One region of the Rhizobium sp. FG96 genome, then DNA from elsewhere that is predicted to be linked to it. Evidence: predicted binding sites of a transcription regulator. Region 1 holds the regulator's gene; the other holds the start of a gene.
What was found. Region 1 encodes PhoB, which activates phosphate uptake and scavenging genes when phosphate is short. Its sites were predicted from a motif close to TGTCATNNANCTGTCAT; they were not measured.
Positions count from the first base shown of each region.

Region 1 (4,853 bases):
CTAACGCCGGACCATTCATAAGCGAAGAACTTGCCGGTACGGCCAACGCCGGTCTGCACTTCGTCGAGGATCAGCAGCAGGCCATGCTCATCGCAGAGCTGGCGCAGCGCCTTCATGAACTCGACGGTCGCCGGGCGGATACCACCCTCACCCTGTACGGGCTCGATCAGAATGCCTGCCGTTGCGTCGGTGATCGCCGCGCGGACGGCTTCGACATCGCCGAAAGGCACCTGGTCGAAACCGGGGGTCTTCGGACCGAAGCCTTCGAGATACTTCTCCTGGCCGCCGGCGGCGATCGTCGCCAGCGTACGGCCATGGAAGGCGCCTTCGAAGGTGATGATATGGAAGCGCTCCGGATGGCCCTTCGAATACTGGTAGCGGCGCGCGGTCTTGATCGCGCATTCCAGGGCTTCCGCACCCGAGTTGGTGAAGAACACCTTGTCGGCGAAAGTCGCTTCCGTCAGCCTCGTCGCGAGCTTTTCCTGGCCTGGGATCTCGTAGATGTTGGAGAGGTGCCAGACCTTCTCGGCCTGCGCCTTCAGGGCATCGACAACATGCGGATGGCTGTGGCCGACAGCGGTCACGGCAACGCCCGCGCCAAAATCCAGATATCGCTCGCCGGTCTCGGTAATCAGCCAGACGCCCTCACCTCGCTCGAACCGCAGAGGGGCACGAGAATAGGTATCATATAGCGGCGCGGCTTCAGCCATGGCGCGGTCTCCTGTCAGCGTTATGGGCAACCGGACTCCGGCTAAAAAACCAGGTCCGAAAAATTAAAAATGCCGCCTCTCGGCGGCGCTGTGCACTATTTACTTTTCGCACTGCAATGTCAACAAAACTACGGCTTTCGTGGCTTCTGGGTGACGCTCAAGCGATGTCGCGTTTCATCAACAGCTAATGTTGCAGAAATGACTCTGTGGGGAAGCAAGTTGGGGAAAACTTGAAATTCGATTCATCCGGATTCCCGCGACTCTTGTCACGGAGTCAGCCTCACACTAGGTTAAAACTCAATTACTAGACTGCATGCGGCGGAACTAGTCACCAAAATTAGTCAAGCGTTTCTTGTGTCGGATTCATCCGGGGCAAACGGTGAAGGATTCTGCCTTCACAACGCTTAAACGGCGGAGACACAGGGCATGAACTGGACAGACGAGCGGGTCGAGAAACTCAAGAAACTGTGGTCCGAAGGGTTGAGCGCGAGCCAGATCGCGGCGCAACTTGGAGGCGTAAGCCGGAATGCCGTTATCGGCAAGGTTCACCGTCTGGCACTGCCGGGCCGTGCCAAGGCCGGCGGCAATGCGACGGCGGCACGGGCTCCGAAGCGCACGACTTCGGCACCGCGCGCTCCGAACTACGCATCGCGCATGACGACCCGCACCGTTGCCCGCCCGCAGGGCGCAACGATGCTGAAGGAAGAGATCGAAATCGACGTCATGGAGGAGATGGAATATCGTCCGGCTTCCAACGTTGTCGTGCCGATCTCCCGCCGTCTCGGCCTGACGGAACTGACCGAGCGCACCTGCAAGTGGCCGGTCGGCGATCCGCTGAAGGACGATTTCCATTTCTGCGGCTGCGAAAGCCCGGATTCTTCGCCCTACTGCACCTATCACCAGCGCCTGGCTTACCAGCCGGTCAATGATCGCCGCAGGGCCGCAGCCCGGGCAAACTGAGCCGGGTAAAGACAAACGAAAAACGGGCCTTTCGGCCCGTTTTTTTGTATCTGCATGTCAGGAGGCCGTAGCCTCCTTGATCACTCAGGCTTCCATGGAATAACCGGCACCGCGGACGGTGCGGATGACATCCTGCATGTTCGAGAAGTTGAGCGCCTTGCGCAGGCGACCGACATGGACGTCGACGGTACGCTCGTCGACATAGATGTCGTGACCCCAGACGCCGTCGAGCAGTTGCGAGCGCGAGAAGACGCGGCCCGGCGACGACATAAGGAACTCCAGGAGGCGGAACTCGGTCGGTCCGAGACGGACTTCGCGGGTCTTGCGGTGAACGCGGTGCGTTTCGCGGTCGAGTTCGATATCGCCGCACTTCAGCACGGTCGAGAGAACTTCCGGCTTGGCGCGGCGCAGCATCGCCTTGACGCGGGCAACGAGCTCGGGCGTCGAGAACGGCTTCACGACATAGTCGTCCGCGCCGGTCGACAGGCCGCGAACGCGCTCGCTTTCCTCGCCGCGCGCCGTCAGCATGATGATCGGCAGACGCTCGGTCTCCGGGCGCATGCGCAGCCGGCGGCAGAGCTCGATGCCTGATACGCCAGGCAGCATCCAATCGAGGATAAGAAGGTCCGGCGTGCGCTCCTGAAGGCGGATTTCCGCCTCGTCGCCGCGCAGGATGGTATCGACTTCGAAACCTTCGGCTTCGAGATTGTAGCGAAGAAGCACGCTCAGTGCTTCTTCGTCTTCAACGACTGCAACTCTCGGGATCATTCTATTCTGTCTCCTGAGGCCCGGTCCGGATGATTATTCCGTTACCGCGCCGACGGTGTTGGCGGTGTCGTCCTTCGGACGCTCGCCTTCCGGCTGAGCGCCGGTCGCCATGTAGTAGATGGTTTCAGCAATGTTGGTGGCGTGGTCGCCGATGCGCTCGATGTTCTTGGCGCAGAAGAGCAGGTGCGTGCAGCTGGTGATGTTGCGCGGATCTTCCATCATGTAGGTCAGGAGCTCGCGGAACAGCGACGTGTACATCGCGTCGATTTCCTCGTCGCGCTCGCGGATCGACTTCGCCTTGTCGGCAGCGCGCGTCGTGTAGACGTCGAGCACCTCCTTCAGCTGGACGAGCGCGAGCTCGGAGAGATGCTCCAGGCCACGGGCGAGCTTGCGCGGAACGCCGGTGCTCTGCACGGCGATGACGCGCTTTGCGGTGTTCTTGCCGAGGTCGCCGACGCGCTCGAGGTCTGCGGCAATGCGGATCGAACCCATGATCTCGCGCAGGTCCGACGCCATCGGCTGGCGGCGGGCGATGGTGACGATCGCCTTGTCGTTGATCTCGCGCTCGGCGTGATCGAGGATCACGTCGTCGGAGATGACCTTCTGCGCCAGCGCCGCGTCGCCGTTGACGAGGGCGCGGACAGCGTCGGAAACCATCTGCTCGGCCAGGCCGCCCATTTCGGAAATGCGGCGCGAGAGGAACTTCAGGTCTTCGTCATACGCAGAAAAAATATGTGTCGATGCCATGGGGAAAGTCCTTGAGTGTCTATCGGGGGTCGTGACGCCAAAGATCAGCCGAAGCGGCCCATGATGTAATCCTGGGTGCGCGGATCGTCCGGATTGGTGAACATCTTGTCGGTGTCGTTCTCCTCGACGAGGTTGCCGAGGTGGAACATGGCCGTGCGCTGCGAAACGCGGGCGGCCTGCTGCATGGAGTGCGTGACGATGACGATCGTGTAGGCTTCGCGCAGCTCGTGGATCAGTTCCTCGACCTTTGCCGTGGCGATCGGATCGAGTGCCGAGCACGGCTCGTCCATCAGGATGACTTCAGGCGAGACTGCAACGGCGCGGGCGATGCAGAGGCGCTGCTGCTGACCGCCGGAGAGGCCGGTGCCGGATTCATGAACGCGGTCCTTGACCTCGTTCCAGAGGCCGGCGCGCTGCAGGCTGGTCTCGACGATCTGGTCCATGTCGGCCTTGGTCTTAGCGAGACCATGGATGCGCGGGCCGTAAGCGACGTTCTCATAGATCGACTTCGGGAACGGGTTCGGCTTCTGGAACACCATGCCGACGCGGGCGCGCAGTTCGACGACGTCGATATCCGGATCGTAGATATCGTCGCCATCGAGCGTGATCTTACCGGTGACGCGGCAATTGTCGATCGTGTCGTTCATGCGGTTCAGGCTGCGCAGGAAGGTGGACTTGCCGCAGCCGGACGGGCCGATGAGCGCCGTGACGGTGTTTTCGCGGATGTTCAGCTTGACGTCGAAGAGGGCGCGCTTTTCGCCGTAATAGACGGAAACGTCCTGGCCGATCATCTTGTAGGGAATGCTGTTCATTTTCTGGTCCAGAGCCTTTTCAACTGCTGCTTCGGTCAACATGTTCATTGTTTCTACTCCGTTTACCAGCGGCGCTCAAAGCGACGGCGCAAGAGGATGGCTCCGAGGTTCATGACGATCAGGAACAGGAGGAGGACGATAATGGCACCCGACGTACGTTCCACGAAGGCGCGTTCGGCTTCGTTGGCCCACATGTAGACCTGGACTGGGAGGGCGGTGGACGGGTCGAGAGGCGTGGCCGGTGCATTGGCGACGAAGGCGACCATGCCGATCAGCAAGAGCGGCGCGGTTTCGCCGAGCGCGTGCGCCAGGCCGATGATGGTGCCGGTCAGGATGCCCGGCATGGCGAGCGGCAGCACATGGTGGAACACCATCTGCATCTTCGAGGCGCCGAGACCGAGAGCGGCCGCGCGGATCGACGGCGGGACGGCGCGAAGAGCCGCACGCGTCGCGATGATGATCGTCGGCAGCGTCATCAGCGTGAGCACCAGACCGCCGACCAGCGAGGCCGAGCGCGGCATGCCCATGAAGTTGATGAACACTGAGAGACCGAGCAGACCGTAGACGATCGAGGGAACCGCAGCCAGGTTGTTGATGTTGACCTCGATGAGATCCGTCAGCCGGTTCTTCGGCGCGAATTCCTCGAGATAGATCGAGGCGGCGACACCGATCGGCAGCGACAGCACAAGAACGATCGCCATCAGATAGAGCGAGCCGATGAGGGCAACGCCGAGGCCGGCGGCTTCAGGACGGCTGGAATTGCCGTTGACGAAGAGGCCCGTGTTGAACTGCTTGAAGAGAGCGCCGCTCGACTTCAGTTCGTTCATCCAGCCAACCTGCTTGTCGTTGACCTTGC
Region 1 is NZ_JBMDIL010000006.1:386,486-391,338, reverse strand. It holds gene ACODR6_RS14995 (aspartate aminotransferase family protein) at 1-710, opposite strand, end outside; gene ACODR6_RS14990 (GcrA family cell cycle regulator) at 1,137-1,670, shown strand; gene phoB (phosphate regulon transcriptional regulator PhoB) at 1,755-2,438, opposite strand; gene phoU (phosphate signaling complex protein PhoU) at 2,472-3,185, opposite strand; gene pstB (phosphate ABC transporter ATP-binding protein PstB) at 3,230-4,045, opposite strand; gene pstA (phosphate ABC transporter permease PstA) at 4,060-4,853, opposite strand, start outside.

Region 2 (4,853 bases), on a different contig from region 1:
TGCGCGTCATTGGTAACGAGCAGCGGCCAGAGATACTGCGTCCAGCCATAGATGAACAGGATCACGAAAAGCGCGGCGATATTGGTGCGCGACAGCGGCAGCAGGATATCGCGCATGAAGCGGAACGGTCCGGCATTGTCGATGCGCGCCGCCTCCAGCAATTCGCCGGGGATCGTCAGGAAGAACTGGCGGAACAGGAAGGTTGCGGTCGCCGAGGCCATCAGCGGCAGGGTCAGGCCCGCATAGGTATCGATCAGGCCGAGATCGACGATCACCTTGTAGGTGGGCAGGATGCGCACCTCGACCGGCAGCATCAGCGTCACGAAGATCATCCAGAAGAACACCATGCGCAGCGGAAAGCGGAAGAACACCACCGCGAAGGCCGACAGGAAGGAGATCAGGATCTTGCCGACGGCAATCAGGATCGCCACCACGAAGGTGTTGAAGAGCAGCCGTTCCAGACTGACGCCGACGGCGCGCTCGACGCCGCCAAACAGCGCCTCGCTGTAATTCTCGGTGAAGTGGCTGCCCGGCAGCAACGAGATCGGCGGCTTGATGATCTCCGCCGACGTCATCGTTGAGGCGATGAAGGTGTAATAGATCGGGAAGGCGACGATGATGATGCCGATGATCAGCATCAGGTGGCCGATGAGGCTGGCGATTGGGCGTTTTTCGATCATTTCAGGCCCTCACGCATAATGCACGCGCTTCTCGACGAAGCGGAATTGGAAGGCGGTCAGGGCGATGACGATGATCATCAGGATCACCGACTGGGCCGCGGACGAGCCGAGATTGAGGTTCACGAAGCCGTCATTATAGACCTTGTAGACCAGCGTTTCCGTCGCCTTTGCCGGGCCGCCGCCGGTCACCGAATGGATGATGCCGAAGGTGTCGAAGAAGGCGTAGACGGTGTTGACGACGAGCAGGAAGAAAGTGGTCGGCGCCAGAAGCGGGAAGACGATCGTCCAGAAGCGGCGGCTGCCGCGGGCGCCGTCGATGGCGGCCGCTTCGATCAGCGATTTCGGGATCGCCTGCAGGCCGGCGACGAAGAACAGGAAATTGTAGCTGATCTGCTTCCAGGCGGCCGCGACGATGACCAGCGTCATCGCCTGATTGCCGTTCAGAAGCGGATCCCAGAGAAAGCCGTTGCGGCGCAGGATATAGGCGAAGGTGCCCATGGCCGGATTGAACATGAAGAGCCACAGCATGCCGGCGACGGCAGGCGCCACGGCATAGGGCCAGATCAGCAGCGTGCGATAGAAGGTCTGGCCGCGCACCACCTTGTCGGCGGCCGTCGCCAGGGCCAGCGCCACGACCATCGACAGCAGCGCGGTCAGAACGCTGAAGACGACGGTGACGTAGAGCGAGTGCAGATAGTTGGGGTCTGCCAATACATCGCGAAAATTCGCAAAGCCGACGAAGCCGCTTTTGAGGCCGAACGGGTCTTCGCGCTGCATCGACTGATAAAGCGCCTGGCTGGCCGGCCAGAAGAAGAAGACCACCGTGAGGATGATCTGCGGGGCCACCAGGAAATAGGGAAGGATCTTGTTCGGAAAGACGACGCGCTGCACGGCGATCTCCTTGGCATGAAGGGACCGCCCGCGGCCGAAGCTGCGGGCGGCATTGCGCCGTAACTTACTGGCCGATCGCCTGCTGGATGGCGGCATTGCCGCGCTCGACCGCCTTGTCGAGGGCAGCCTTGGCATCCTGCTTGCCGGCGAGCATCGCTTCGAACTCTTCGTTCATGATGTCGCGGACCTGCGGCAGGTTGACGAGGCGGACACCCTTGGAGTTTTCGGTCGGAGCCTTGCCCATCATCTGCAGGATCGGCGTTTCGCGGCCCGGGTTCTTTTCGTAGAAGCCGGACTTCTTGGTGTCCTCATAGGCGGCCATGGTGACCGGCATGTAGCCGGAGACCTGGTGGAGGCGTGCCTGGATCTTGGTCTGCGACAGGAAGTGGAAGAACTGGGCGATACCCTTGTATTCCTCGTCGCTCTTGCCGGCGAAGACCCAGAGGCTGGCGCCGCCGGGAATAGTGTTCTGCGGACGCCCTTCGCCTTCGTAGTAAGGCAGCTGGCCGATGCCGTAGTTCATGCCCGTCTTGATGATGTCGCCGAGGCCGCCCGACGATTCCGTCATGATGCCGCATTCGCCGGAGGTGAAGAGCTGCTTGGCCTCGGAGGTGCGGCCGCCATAGCGGAAGGTACCATCCTTGGCGAGATCGGCGATCGCCTGGAAATGCTGGACGAAGAGCGGCGAGTTGAAGGCAAGCTTCACATCGGTGCCGGCAAGGCCGTTTTCGTTCGAGCCGTAGGAGACGTTGTTCCAGGCGGCGAGGTTTTCGGTCTGGATCCAGGTCAGCCAGGTCGACGTCAGGCCGCAGGAGGAGGCGCCGCTCGACTTGATCTTCTTGGCGGCCTCGAACACTTCAGGCCAGGTCTTCGGCGGATTTTCCGGGTCGAGACCGGCCTTCTTGAAGATGTCCTTGTTGTAATAGAGGATCGGCGAGGACGAGTTGTAGGGGAAGGACAGCATCGTGCCGTCCGGCTTCGAATAATAGGCGGCGATACCAGGCAGATATTCCGACTTGTCGAACTTGAAGCCACCCTTTTCGAGAACCTGGGCCGCCGGCATGATCGCGCCTTCGGCGCCCATCATCACGCCGCTACCGGCGTCGAAGACCTGCAGGATCGCCGGCGCCTGCTTGGCGCGGAAGGCGGCGATGCCGGCGTTCAGGGCTTCCGGATAGGTGCCCTTGAAGACCGGAACGATCTTGTAGTCCTTCTGGCTGTCGTTGAATTCCTTGGAGAGCTGGTTGACCACCTCGTTATTGGCGCCCGCCATGGCGTGCCACCACTGCAGTTCGGTCACCGCGAAAGCGCTCGACGCGAAGGAGAGCGACAGGGTGACGGTTGCCGCCGATGCGGCGATGAAACGAATGGACATGGTTCCTCCCTATGTGTCCTGCCGCGCCGTTTCAGCCGGTCACGGCTTGCCGGCGCAGATCCTCCTCGATCTCACCGGCCGGTTTCGTTGCGAAACTTTGCGCATACAAAACGAAAAGAAACGAACTGGCAAATGAAATTGTGAAGGTTTTGTGACATAGTGTTTGTGACAGTTTTGTCGAGTGCGGCTTTGGTCGAATTCGCAAGCCATCTTCTCTCCCGCGGGACGACCTGATAGCGTCGCCGCCATGCATTCCTCACTCCAGCTTTCCCCCGATGATCACGCCCTTCTCGATGGCCGCCACGGCGAGGCGGCGGCCTTTGCGATGCGGCTTCTGGTGCGCTTTGCCGAAGCCGTCGGCGCTGAGGAATTGGTGGATATTGAAGCAGCCCATATCGATGGCTGTCTCTATCTCGGCGAGGTCAGCCTCGATTTCGTCGAGCGCATGGTCTCATGGGGCGGGCGCGTCCGGGTGCCGACGACGCTGAATGTCGGCTCGGTCGATCTCATCCATCCCGAACTGTTTCGCGGCGACGCCGAACTCGGCCGCAACGGCGCGCGGCTGATGCGGGCGCATGAAGAGCTCGGCTGCGTGCCCACCTTCACCTGCGCCCCCTACCAAACGATCTTCCGGCCACGCTTCGGCGCGCAGATCGCCTGGGCGGAATCGAATGCGATCGTCTTTGCCAATTCCGTGCTCGGCGCCCGCACCAATCGCTACGGCGATTTCATCGATCTCTGTTGCGCACTGGCCGGCCGGGCACCTTATTACGGGTTGCATGTCACGGAGAACCGCCGCGCCACGGTGCTGATCGATGTCGAAGCTTTCCCTGACGGCGATGCGGGATCGATCTGCGTTGCGGCCGGTCACACCATCGGCCGCCGCTGCGGCGACAGGATCCCGGTTATCCGCGGATTGCCGGTGGAAAGCTCCGAGGACGATCTGAAAGCGCTGGGCGCCGTTGCCGCGTCGGCGGGTGCTGTGGCACTTTTCCATGCCGTCGGGCTGACGCCGGAAGCGCCGACGCTGGAAGCAGCCTGCGGCGGAAAAGAGCCGGTGGAAGTCATCTGTCTCAGCCGCGATGACATCCGCGAGACGATCCGCAATCTCTCGACAGTGGCGGAGGGTACGCCGCTTGCCGCGGTCAGCATGGGCACGCCGCATTTCTCGATCGGCGAGTTCGAGCGGCTGATGCCGCTGCTGACGGACGAGAAGGCGGCGACCGACATCTATATCAACACGAACCGCGAGGTTCTGGCGGAGCTCGAAAACCGTAGCTGGCGGACGAGGCTGGAGGCTGCGGGTATCACGCTCGTCATCGATACCTGCACCTATGTGACGGCGATCATCCGCGACATGTCCGGCGCCGTCATGACCAATTCCGGTAAATGGGCTTACTACGCGCCCGGCAATATCGGCGTCGACGTCGCCTTCGGCTCGCTGGCTGAATGCATGGCCTCGGCCCGGGCGGGCAAGGTGGTGCGGCTGTGACCAGTTTCTCCGCAACGACGCTCATGGAAGGCAGCGCCCAAGCGCCGGCCTTCGTGCTGGCCGAACCCTTGAGCTTCTGGGGTGGCGTCGACTCCGCGACCGGCCGGATTATCGACCAGTGGCATCCGCAGAGCGGCCAGTCGATCAGCGGGTCGATCCTGGTCATGGAAGCCGGACGGGGATCGAGTTCGGGAAGCTCGGTGCTCGCCGAAGCGATCCGGCTGAAAACGGCGCCTTCAGGCATTATCCTGTTGAAACGCGACGCGATCGTCGTCACCGGCGCAATGGTCGCCGAGGCGCTCTATGGCATCGGCTGTCCGGTTGTGCTGGCGCGGGCGGAGGATTGGACGCAGATCGTGCAGGCCGAGCGCCTGTCTGTTGTAGCCGGGGAGCGCGAGGCGCGAATAGAGATTGT
Region 2 is NZ_JBMDIL010000002.1:169,412-174,264, reverse strand. It holds gene ugpE (sn-glycerol-3-phosphate ABC transporter permease UgpE) at 1-680, opposite strand, end outside; gene ugpA (sn-glycerol-3-phosphate ABC transporter permease UgpA) at 690-1,571, opposite strand; gene ugpB (sn-glycerol-3-phosphate ABC transporter substrate-binding protein UgpB) at 1,636-2,946, opposite strand; gene ACODR6_RS04055 (aconitase X) at 3,194-4,438, shown strand; gene ACODR6_RS04050 (aconitase X swivel domain-containing protein) at 4,435-4,853, shown strand, end outside.
Region 2: a site for PhoB is predicted at 3,087-3,103, ahead of ugpB (sn-glycerol-3-phosphate ABC transporter substrate-binding protein UgpB). Genes of this name have one in related genera too.